3 regions of the Cupriavidus sp. DL-D2 genome follow, and region 3 is predicted to be linked to each of the others. Evidence: predicted binding sites of a transcription regulator. Region 3 holds the regulator's gene; each other region holds the start of a gene.
The links. Region 3 encodes FNR, which switches genes on or off when oxygen is low (the NO sensors DNR and NnrR bind a similar motif). Its sites were predicted from a motif close to TTGATNNNNATCAA; they were not measured.
Positions count from the first base shown of each region.

Region 1 (3,277 bases), on a different contig from region 3:
GGTGCGACTGCGCGGCTCCGTCCAGATCGAGCACACGCTGGCCCGCCGTGGTGCCGAAAAACTCTGGCACTTGCTGAATACCGAACCGTTCGTCAATACGCTCGGCGCGCTCACCGGTAATCAGGCCATGCAGCAGGTGAAGGCGGGTCTCAAGGCCATCTACCTGTCGGGCTGGCAAGTGGCTGGCGACGCCAATCTCGCTGGCGAGATGTATCCCGACCAGTCGCTGTATCCGGCCAACTCGGTGCCGATGGTCGTCAAGCGCATCAACAACACGTTCCAGCGCGCCGATCAAATTCAGTGGAGCGAAGGCAAGGGCGACACCGATTTCTTTGCGCCGATCGTGGCCGATGCCGAAGCCGGTTTCGGCGGGGTGCTCAACGCGTTCGAACTGATGAAGTCGATGATCGAAGCCGGCGCGGCAGGCGTCCACTTCGAAGATCAACTGGCGTCCGTGAAGAAGTGCGGCCACATGGGCGGCAAGGTGCTGGTGCCCACCCGCGAAGCCGTGGCCAAGCTGACCGCCGCGCGACTGGCTGCCGATGTCTCGGGCGTGCCGACCCTCGTCATTGCCCGTACCGATGCCGAGGCGGCCGATCTGCTGACCTCGGACGTGGACGAGCGCGACCAGCCGTTCCTGACCGGCGAGCGCACCGTGGAAGGGTTCTACCGCACCAGGCCGGGTATCGATCAGTCGATCGCCCGCGCGCTGGCCTACGCCGAAGTGGCGGACCTCGTCTGGTGCGAAACCGGCAAGCCAGACCTGGAGTTCGCCAAGAAATTTGCCGATGCGGTGCATGCGAAATTCCCGGGCAAGATGCTGGCCTACAACTGCTCGCCGTCGTTCAACTGGAAGAAGAACCTCGACGATGCCACCATCGCCAAGTTCCAGCGCGAACTGGGTGCGATGGGCTACAAGTTCCAGTTCATCACGCTGGCTGGCTTCCACTCGCTGAACTACTCGATGTTCAATCTGGCGTACGGCTACGCCCGCCACCAGATGTCGGCGTTCGTGGAGTTGCAGGAGTCGGAATTCGCCGCCGCCGAGAAGGGCTTCACCGCCGTCAAGCACCAGCGCGAAGTGGGCACCGGTTACTTCGACGCCGTGACGCAGACCATCGAAGGCGGCCAGTCATCGACCACCGCATTGAAGGGATCGACCGAGGACGAGCAGTTCTTCGAAGACAAGAAGGTGGCCTGACGAATTTGGCAGGAAGGCAGGGAGAGGAAGGGGAAAGCAGGAGAGAGAAGGGTAATTCGGGAAGCGGCGCGCGACCATCGTGCCGCTTGGTTTGGCCCCGCGTCGGCAACCCCGACGCGGGTTTTTTACGAGACATCATAAAAACGATGCTGGCGTCGTTGCCGCTGCCGCGCCGTACCGTTTGTACTGTCTGCGGCAGCGGCGCCTAGCCAGCACCGCTGCGCTTCGTTTTTCTGATGTCTCGTGAAGCTTGCAGTTACCGATAAACAATCACCGGAATATCCGTATGCGTCAGGACTTTCTGGGTCTCGCTGCCGAGCAGCAGGCCCGATAGCCCGCGCCGGCCGTGCGACGCCATGAAGATCACGTCGCAGCCATGACGCTCCGCCGCGTCGATGATGCCGAGGTAGGGCACTGCGAAGGTGCTCATGTCGGCGTCGAAGGGCAGGCCATCGGCCACGGCGGCGCTTTCGATTTCCTTCAGGTAGAGCCGTGCCTGGTTCTCGATGCGTTCCTTGAACGCTTGCGGGGCCTCCACCACGATCTCGCTGAAGGGCGTATACGGATACTCCTCCAGGCAGACGTAGGCGGTAACGCGTGCGCCAATGGCCTTGGCCAGTTCCAGGCCACCGTCGATGGCTTTTTTCGACAGTTCCGAACCGTCGGTGGGTAACAGGATGTGCTTGAACATACCGGACCTCCTTGCGCGAGTGGACGGGGAAGCAGGCGATCAGTGCGTGCCTGTGTGATTCGATTGTAGTCAGTGTGCAGTCTGCGTCATTGCCATTTATCAAGAAAATGCGATTGCGCACGCATTTAAAACGTGGTTCAGGCAACCACCGCGTGCACTTCGGCGGCGGCACTGGTCGGCGCCTGTTCCGCGCGGCGCCAGTAGGCGGGGTTGCCGTAGGTGTTCTTGAGATGGTCGATGAACAGACGCACGCGCAGCGGCAGGTGCTTGCGCTGCGGGAAGACGGCGTGGATGCCGATGGGTGGCGCCTGGAATTCGTCGAGCACGGTCACGAGGTGGCCGCTGACGATTTCCTGGCCAACTTCCCACCAGGAGCGCCACGCCAGACCGTGGCCCTGCAGGCACCAGGCGTGAAGCACGGCGCCGTCAGTGCATTCCATGGTTCCGCCCACCTTGACGGTGACGGCGCGGCCATCCTGCTGGAAGACCCAGCCGCGCTGCACGTTGGCGCTGGCGCCGAAGGCCAGGCAGTTGTGGCGCGACAGGTCTTCGGGCAGTTGCGGCGTGCCAGCGCGGGCCAGATATTCGGGCGAGGCCACCACGACGCGGCGGTTCTCGGCCAGCCGGATGGAGACGAGGCTGGAATCGGGCAGGTCGCCGAGGCGGATGGCGCAGTCGAACCCTTCGTTGACGAGGTCGACCACGCGGTCGGAAAGATCGAGCGTCAGGGTGACGTCCGGGTGGGATTCGATGAACAGCGGCACCAGCGGCGCCACGTGCTTGCGGCCGAAGCCCGCCGGAGCCGTCACGCGCAGGTGGCCGCTGGCCTTGACGCCACCGGCCGAGACGCTGGCCTCGGCATTGTGCAGGTCGTTCAGGATACGTTGGCAGTCTTCGAGGAAGGCCGAGCCTTCGAAGGTGAGCGTGATCTTGCGGGTGGTGCGGACCAGAAGCTTGACGCCGAGACGCTCTTCGAGCGCGTCGATGCGGCGGCCGATGATCGCTGGTGCCACGCCTTCGGCGGCAGCGGCGGCAGAGAGGCTGCCACGTGACGCTACCGATACAAAAGTCTCGAGCTGCTTGAAATGATCCACGATTGTTAGCTCGCTGATATACGAGTCTTGATGAGGATGGCCAAGATTAGTAGCGGAAAAGTAAAAGATCAAGTGACCCGGTCCGACTTTGCCGCACTGCAGCGTCTCTCTACAATGCACTGCATTCAAACGTGTACAGGCTGACTCAGTCCTTCGATGAACAAGATTCGCGCAGTCGTTTTCGATGCCTACGGCACGCTGTTCGACGTGTATTCCGTCACGGCGCGCGCGGAGCAACTGTTCCCGGGCAAGGGCGAGGCCCTGGCGCTGCTCTGGCGCGAGCGGCAGATC
Region 1 is NZ_JBDKXK010000028.1:28,023-31,299, reverse strand. It holds gene aceA (isocitrate lyase) at 1-1,201, shown strand, start outside; gene ABDB81_RS16280 (universal stress protein) at 1,458-1,892, opposite strand; gene ABDB81_RS16275 (substrate binding domain-containing protein) at 2,030-2,986, opposite strand; gene ABDB81_RS16270 (haloacid dehalogenase type II) at 3,143-3,277, shown strand, end outside.
Region 1: the regulator FNR is predicted to act here: its motif matches at 1,982-1,995, upstream of ABDB81_RS16280 (universal stress protein).

Region 2 (3,277 bases), on a different contig from region 3:
CGACATGCGCGCACTGCTGGCCAGCGATGCGCCACGCGCGAAACTCGCGGTCGATTTCTACGCATACCGTGCCGCGCAGGAAATCGGCAAACTGGCCGTCACGCTGGGCGGTCTCGATGGGTTGGTCTTCACGGCTGGCGTCGGCGCCAACTCGCCAGAAGTGCGCGCGCGAATTTGCGAACACCTTGCCGATATCTTCGGCGTGAAGCTGGATGTTGCGGCCAACAACGAGAACCGTCAGCGTGTGAGCCGCGATACCAGCCGCATTCCCGTGCTGGTGGTGCCGACCGATGAGGAAGGGATGATTGCGCTGTCGACGGCGCGGTTGCTGCGGGAAGGTGTTGAGCGCTGACAAGCGGTCTCTCCCGCGCAGTGGGAGAGGGGCTGGGGGAGAGGGCCGGAGGCTCTGCTTGCCGGCCACGTCGCGATTTGCACCGCTGGCCCTCTCCCCCGCCCCTCTCCCGCAAGCGGGAGAGGGGAGATAACCATCGAAGAGAAAATTTCAGTCGAGATAGTGCCCGCGCAAGCGATCCAAATCGATCTTCAAATAATCGCCAACGAATCCTTCGATGCTCCCGTAGCGCTTGGCAATGGCATCCATCGACGCTTCCAGATATTCGGGCCGAACATCGAGCAAGGGCTTCATGACATCGGCGGACACACCGTACTGGCCCACGCTGGCGAGGATTCGTTCATTGAGCCCGGCGTTCCAGTGGTTCGACTCCAGGTAGTTCGCCACGATATCGTCGTGCGCCACGCCGAGAACACCGAGCAATAACAGCGATGCAAAGCCCGTGCGGTCCTTGCCTGCGGTGCAGTGGTACAGGAGCGTCTTGCCGGCTTCCGCATGGCGCAGGAATGCACCGAACGCATCGCCATAGCGCACCGGAAAATCGCGATAGACATCGACCATGAATGCATGCATCTGCGCGGGCGAGCTGGCCTTCACGCGCGGCATCAGCACGTCCATCGACATCGTGCCATCCAGTACCGGCACAGCAAGCCACTGGAATCGCTGACCGAACACCGACTCTGCTGGCGACTTCTCTCCGGCCGAGCGGAAGTCCACCACGATGTCGAGTGCCAGCGCGTGCAGGCGGTCCAGATCGGCGGCGCAGGCCAATGCGGGATTGGCGCTGCGATACAGCTTGCCGTGTTTCACGCGACGTCCGGCCCGCGCAGCCAGCCCGCCAAGGTCGCGTGCGTTGGAGATGGTCTCCAGTTCCAGCCCCGGCCGCAGTGCGGCGATCACCTGGTTCATGGTTTGCGTCATCGCATGGTCGTTTTGATTGGTCATCTCGCCTTGAGCGGCTGAATAAGCCCGCATTCGAAATTGTTCAGCATCGGCGTCAATTCTTTCAGATCGAACGCCACGCGTACATCGTACGCGCGATGGCCGCCCGCGAACCGTTGCCAGACCTGCAATGCGGCGTTTCCCTTGACAACATCTGACTCTCCAGCGATTTGATTTAGCGCAAATTCGAGGGGGTGGCGCCCTTGGAACTCTATCAGCAGATTTCCATAATGGACGCATGTCGAACGCGGCGATCCTGCGTCGCGACGCGTTCGACAGGCTGATCCATATCAAGGGATTTCAAGATGCCTGATCCGCAACCCTCCCCCGCCGCACCTGGCGGCTCCACTGCTGCCGTGGCAGCGCCTGCAGCACCGCAACTCCGTATCCACTGGGGCCTTTACCTCGCTGTCGCCGTACTGCTCGGCGTGCTCTGGATCGATACGCCCGAAGGGCTTCCGCTTGCGGGCCATCGCATGCTGGCCATCCTTGCATTTGCCGTGGTCGTCTGGATCACCGAGGCCGTGACCTACGAGACCAGCGCCATCATGATCACCTCGCTGATGGCGGGACTGATCGGCTTTGCACCGACGGTGGCCGACCCCAATACGATGTATGGCACGTCACGCGCGCTCGGCATGGCGCTGGCCGGATTCTCGAACACCGCACTGGCGCTGGTCGCCGCCGCACTGTTCATTTCCGCCGCCATGACGGTCACCGGACTCGATCGGCGCATCGCGCTGGTCACGCTGTCCGCCATCGGCACCAGTACGCGCCGCATCCTGCTCGGCACCATCGCCGTGACCATCATCCTGAGCCTGGTCGTGCCGAGCGCCACCGCGCGCAGCGCGTGTACCGTGCCGATCATGATGGGAGTGATCGCCGCGTTTGGCGTGGACAAGAAGTCGAACATCGCAGCCGGCATCATGATCATGGTGGCGATGGCCACCAGCGTGTGGAACGTCGGTATCCAGACCGCCGCCGCGCAGAACCTGCTGACGGCGGGCTTCATGGACAAGCTGCTTGGCGAGCGCGTGACCTGGCTGCAATGGCTGATCGCCGGCGCACCCTGGGCGCTCATCATGTCTGGCGTGCTGTATTTCCTGATCCGCTGGCTGCTCCCGCCCGAAACGGATGCGATTGCCGGCGGCAAGGAAGCCGTGCAGCGCGAACTCCACGCTCTCGGCCCCATGACCGGTCCGCAGAAGCGGCTCGCGGCTGTGGCCATCGGCCTCCTGCTGTTCTGGGCCACCGAAGGCAAGCTGCACTCGATGGACACGGCCACTGTCACGTTCGTGGGCCTGGTGATCCTGATGATGCCGCGCATCGGCGTGATGGACTGGAAGACGATGCAGCAGCGCACGCCGTGGGGCACGCTGATCGTGTTCGGCGTCGGTATCAGCCTGGGCACCGCGCTGTTGACCACCGAGGCCGGGCAATGGCTCGGCAGGTTCGTGGTCACGCATACCGGGTTGGCCGAGCACGGCGCAATCATGGTCTTCGCGGTGCTTGCCGCGTTCCTGATCCTGATTCACCTGGGCTTTGCCAGCGCCACCGCGCTGACGGCCGCCATGATGCCGATCCTGATCTCGGTGCTGCAGACGCTGCCGCCCGGCATCAACCAGATGGGCATGACGATGCTGCTGGGCTTCACGGTGAGCTTCGGCTTCATCCTGCCCATCAACGCGCCGCAGAACATGGTCTGCCTGGGCACAGATACGTTCAACGGGCGGCAGTTCGCCAAGATCGGGATTCCGGTCACGATCATCGGCTACCTGCTGATGCTGCTGTTCGCAGCCACCTACTGGCGCTGGCTGGGATGGATGTGATGCTGCCCTGAGCGCCCTCTAACCTTTCAAGCCGCCCTCAATCATGAAGCTCTCGCTCAATAGCGCGCGTACCTTCGCGCGCCAACTCCTGACCGCACAGAATGTGCCCGAGGACATTGCTGACGATGTGGCCGAGCACCTGGTCGAGTCCGAC
Region 2 is NZ_JBDKXK010000004.1:419,923-423,199, reverse strand. It holds gene ABDB81_RS04850 (acetate/propionate family kinase) at 1-352, shown strand, start outside; gene ABDB81_RS04845 (tyrosine-protein phosphatase) at 503-1,273, opposite strand; gene ABDB81_RS04840 (DASS family sodium-coupled anion symporter) at 1,600-3,123, shown strand; gene ABDB81_RS04835 (Ldh family oxidoreductase) at 3,167-3,277, shown strand, end outside.
Region 2: the regulator FNR is predicted to act here: its motif matches at 1,575-1,588, upstream of ABDB81_RS04840 (DASS family sodium-coupled anion symporter).

Region 3 (3,277 bases):
TGATCGCATCGCGCGCATCCGGCTCGATGGCGATCCATGGAGTTTGCGCAAGTTCAGGATCAAGACGACGAAGCATACGCTCTGGATCCTGATCGCCCTCTGGACCGGCTTCACATTCATCGGCTATTTCGCGCCGATCCGGGAGCTTGGCAGCGAGATACTGCAGTGGTCACTGGGGCCGTGGCAGGCATTCTGGATGCTTTTCTATGCGTTCGCTACCTGGGGCGCCGCCGGCTTCATGCGTGAGCAGGTCTGCAAGTACATGTGTCCGTATGCGCGTTTCCAGAGCGTGATGGTGGACCGCGACACCTTTGTGGTGACCTATGACGTGGGGCGTGGTGAGCCGCGCGGCGGCCGCTCGCGGAAGCTGGATCACCGTGCCGCCGGCCTGGGCGACTGCGTGGACTGCAGCATCTGCGTGCAGGTGTGCCCGACGGGGATCGATATCCGGGACGGCCTCCAGTACGAATGCATTGGATGCGGAGCTTGTATCGACGCCTGCAATCAGGTCATGGACAAGCTGGAGTACCCGCGCGGGCTGATCCGGTACACCTCCGAGAATGCCATGCGATCGGCGTTGTCCATTGCCGAGGCCCGCAAGCGGCTGGTGCGGCCTCGCACCATGATCTACATGGTGATCTGGCTGGCACTGATGGGTGGCTTTGCCGCGTCGCTGGCGATGCGCACGCCGCTGAAGGTCGACATCATTCGAGACCGTGGAGCGCTTGGTCGCGAGGTGGATGGACGCTGGGTCGAGAACGTGTACCGGTTGCAGTTGATCAATGCCACCGAGTCACCAGTGACAATCGATGTGAAGGTAGATGGCTACGATATGAAAGGGCTCACCGTCGAGTATGACCAGACGGCCAGCACTCTAGATCCCACGTCGAACCGGCTGTTGCCAATTCGCATCCGTGTGCCGATCGAAGACGCCAGGCAAGGTACCCACAAGATCGACGTGACGGTCACGGCGGAAACCGAGTCGCAACGCCGGTCGCAGATCCGTCAGAGCACAAGCTTTATCGTTCCCCGCAACTTGTAAGAGGAGATGCAATGGCTCAGCGCCCCCAACAGCCTCCCCATGCCGTTCGACCCTGGTACAAGGAGCCGTGGCCGTGGATCTTGATGGCCGGCCCGATGCTGGCGATGGTGGGTTGTGGTATCACGATCTGGCTGGCCAGCACACATGCGGACGTCCCTGTGCGCGATGCCACCCGCCATGGACTGGTCGTCGAGAAAGCCGATGTCGGAAGCGCCACGGAACAAGGGAGTCATCCATGAGGTTGCGCTGGCTGATGTGGGTACTGTGGCCAGCGTTTCTGATGGGTGGCGCGGCTACGGCGGTAGTGTTTTCCGTTGTCGACCCGGGAGACATCAGTTTCTTCGGCCAACCGGTGGAGGCTTCGAGGCAGGCGATCTACACCGTGGGCTTTCTGCTGGCGTGGCTGTTCTGCGCACTGTCCAGCGGTCTCACGCTTTACACGATGCCGGGCAGGCTCAGCGATACCGATGAACTCGAATAGCAATTTCGCAAAAAAAGCCGCAACAGCGTGATGCTGTGCGGCTCTGGTCTTGCAGCAGGATGGCGCCTAGCAGGAGCGACTATAGACCTGCTTGATGCCAGCCATGTCGATGATCTTCACATGCCGTTGACGAATTTGGATCAGGCCAGCTTCCGCGAACCGGGAGAACAGGCGGCTGACGGTTTCGAGCTTGAGGCCGAGATAGCTGCCGATTTCCTCGCGGCTCATGCGCAGCACGAACTCCGTGGAGGAATAACCGCGTGCGGAGAGGCGCTCGGACATATTGACGAGGAAGGCGGCGAGTCTCTCTTCGGCACGCATCGAGCCAAGCGTGATCAGCATGACCTGGTCCTGCGAGATCTCCTTGCTCATAAGTCGCAGGAACTGACCTTGCAGCGAAGGCAGATGATTCGACAGCGATTGCAGATCGTCGAACCGCACGACGCAGACTTCAGCGTCCTCGAGGGCGGTCGCATCCGATGCATGTTGCATCTCGCCGAGTCCATCGAGGCCGATGACTTCTCCCGGAAGATGGAAGCCGGTAATTTGAGTACGCCCATCCTCCATGGTGACGTGGGTTTTCAGCGTGCCGAAACGAATGGCGTAGACCGCGGAGAGCGGTTCACCCATTCGATACAGCGTTTCGCCCTTGTGGACACGCACGCGCTCCTGCACGAGAGTGTCCATTTTTACGAGGTCCTGCTGCGACATGCCCACGGGCAGGCAGAGTTGGCCCATGGCACACGTGGAGCAGCGTGGCGACATCTCGGTAACGGGGATGGAAGTCAGCAATTGAAGTGCTCGTTTGAATGCGCTTGCAGCGAGGGCGCGATGCATGCATTTTACAGCGTGGAGTGACGCGGAAGCGAGGAACAGTTGCCATTTGGCGTGCTTTTAAGCGTTTTTCTGATTGCCCTGTTTGGCGGTGTGCATTGCGCGGCGATGTGTGGAGGAATTGCTATTGCAGTCGAACAAAATCCGCAGCAAGTGCAACAGACGGTCTCGTTCTTGCACCGTTCTAGACGGCACTGGTGGATGTCGATTTGCGTCATGCATGCGGGCCGGGTGACGACGTACATGTTGCTCGGCGCATTGGCCGGTGCAGTGGGTGCGGCGGCGTGGGCGCACGACTATCTGCCATTGCAGCGATGGCTGTTCGGCGTGGGGAGCCTGTTGCTGATCATGGCCGGATTGTGGTTGCTTTTCGGCTGGCAGATGCGCATGGGTGCCGTGGAACGTTTTGTCGCGCGGATCGCTTCGCACGTCGCCAAGCTCTTGCGGCACGTTCGATCGACTCAGGGGTTGCATGGCGGTCCTGCCGCAGTGCCGTCAGCGATGCACCGATTCGGCATGGGTCTTGTATGGGGTATGGTGCCCTGCGGAATGATCTATAGTGCGCTCGGCTTGGCGCTGCTGGCGGGCAATGCTTCGTCGGGCGCACTCGTCATGGGAGCCTTCGGACTAGGTACTTTGCCGAATCTGCTGGTGATCTCGGGGTTATCCGGTTACCTGCGGCAGTGGTCGCGCAAGCGGTGGGTTCGCACCGTTTCAGCTTTGCTCGTGGCGGGTTTCGGGTTGCTGGGGGTGGCCCGCGCCGTATGGCTTCCGGAGACCCTTGCGCACGCCGGATTCTGCGTGGTGTTCTGAATCGGCCACAGCCCCGGGTTGCGGTATCCGGCGGTAATGCCATACAATCGCGAGAACCACGGTATCGCGCCGCGTCATGCACGAGGCGTCGCCGGGGCGGTTTCTCT
Region 3 is NZ_JBDKXK010000069.1:37,606-40,882, reverse strand. It holds gene ccoG (cytochrome c oxidase accessory protein CcoG) at 1-1,042, shown strand, start outside; gene ABDB81_RS26125 (FixH family protein) at 1,054-1,281, shown strand; gene ABDB81_RS26120 (hypothetical protein) at 1,278-1,523, shown strand; gene fnr (fumarate/nitrate reduction transcriptional regulator Fnr) at 1,590-2,315, opposite strand; gene ABDB81_RS26110 (sulfite exporter TauE/SafE family protein) at 2,400-3,170, shown strand.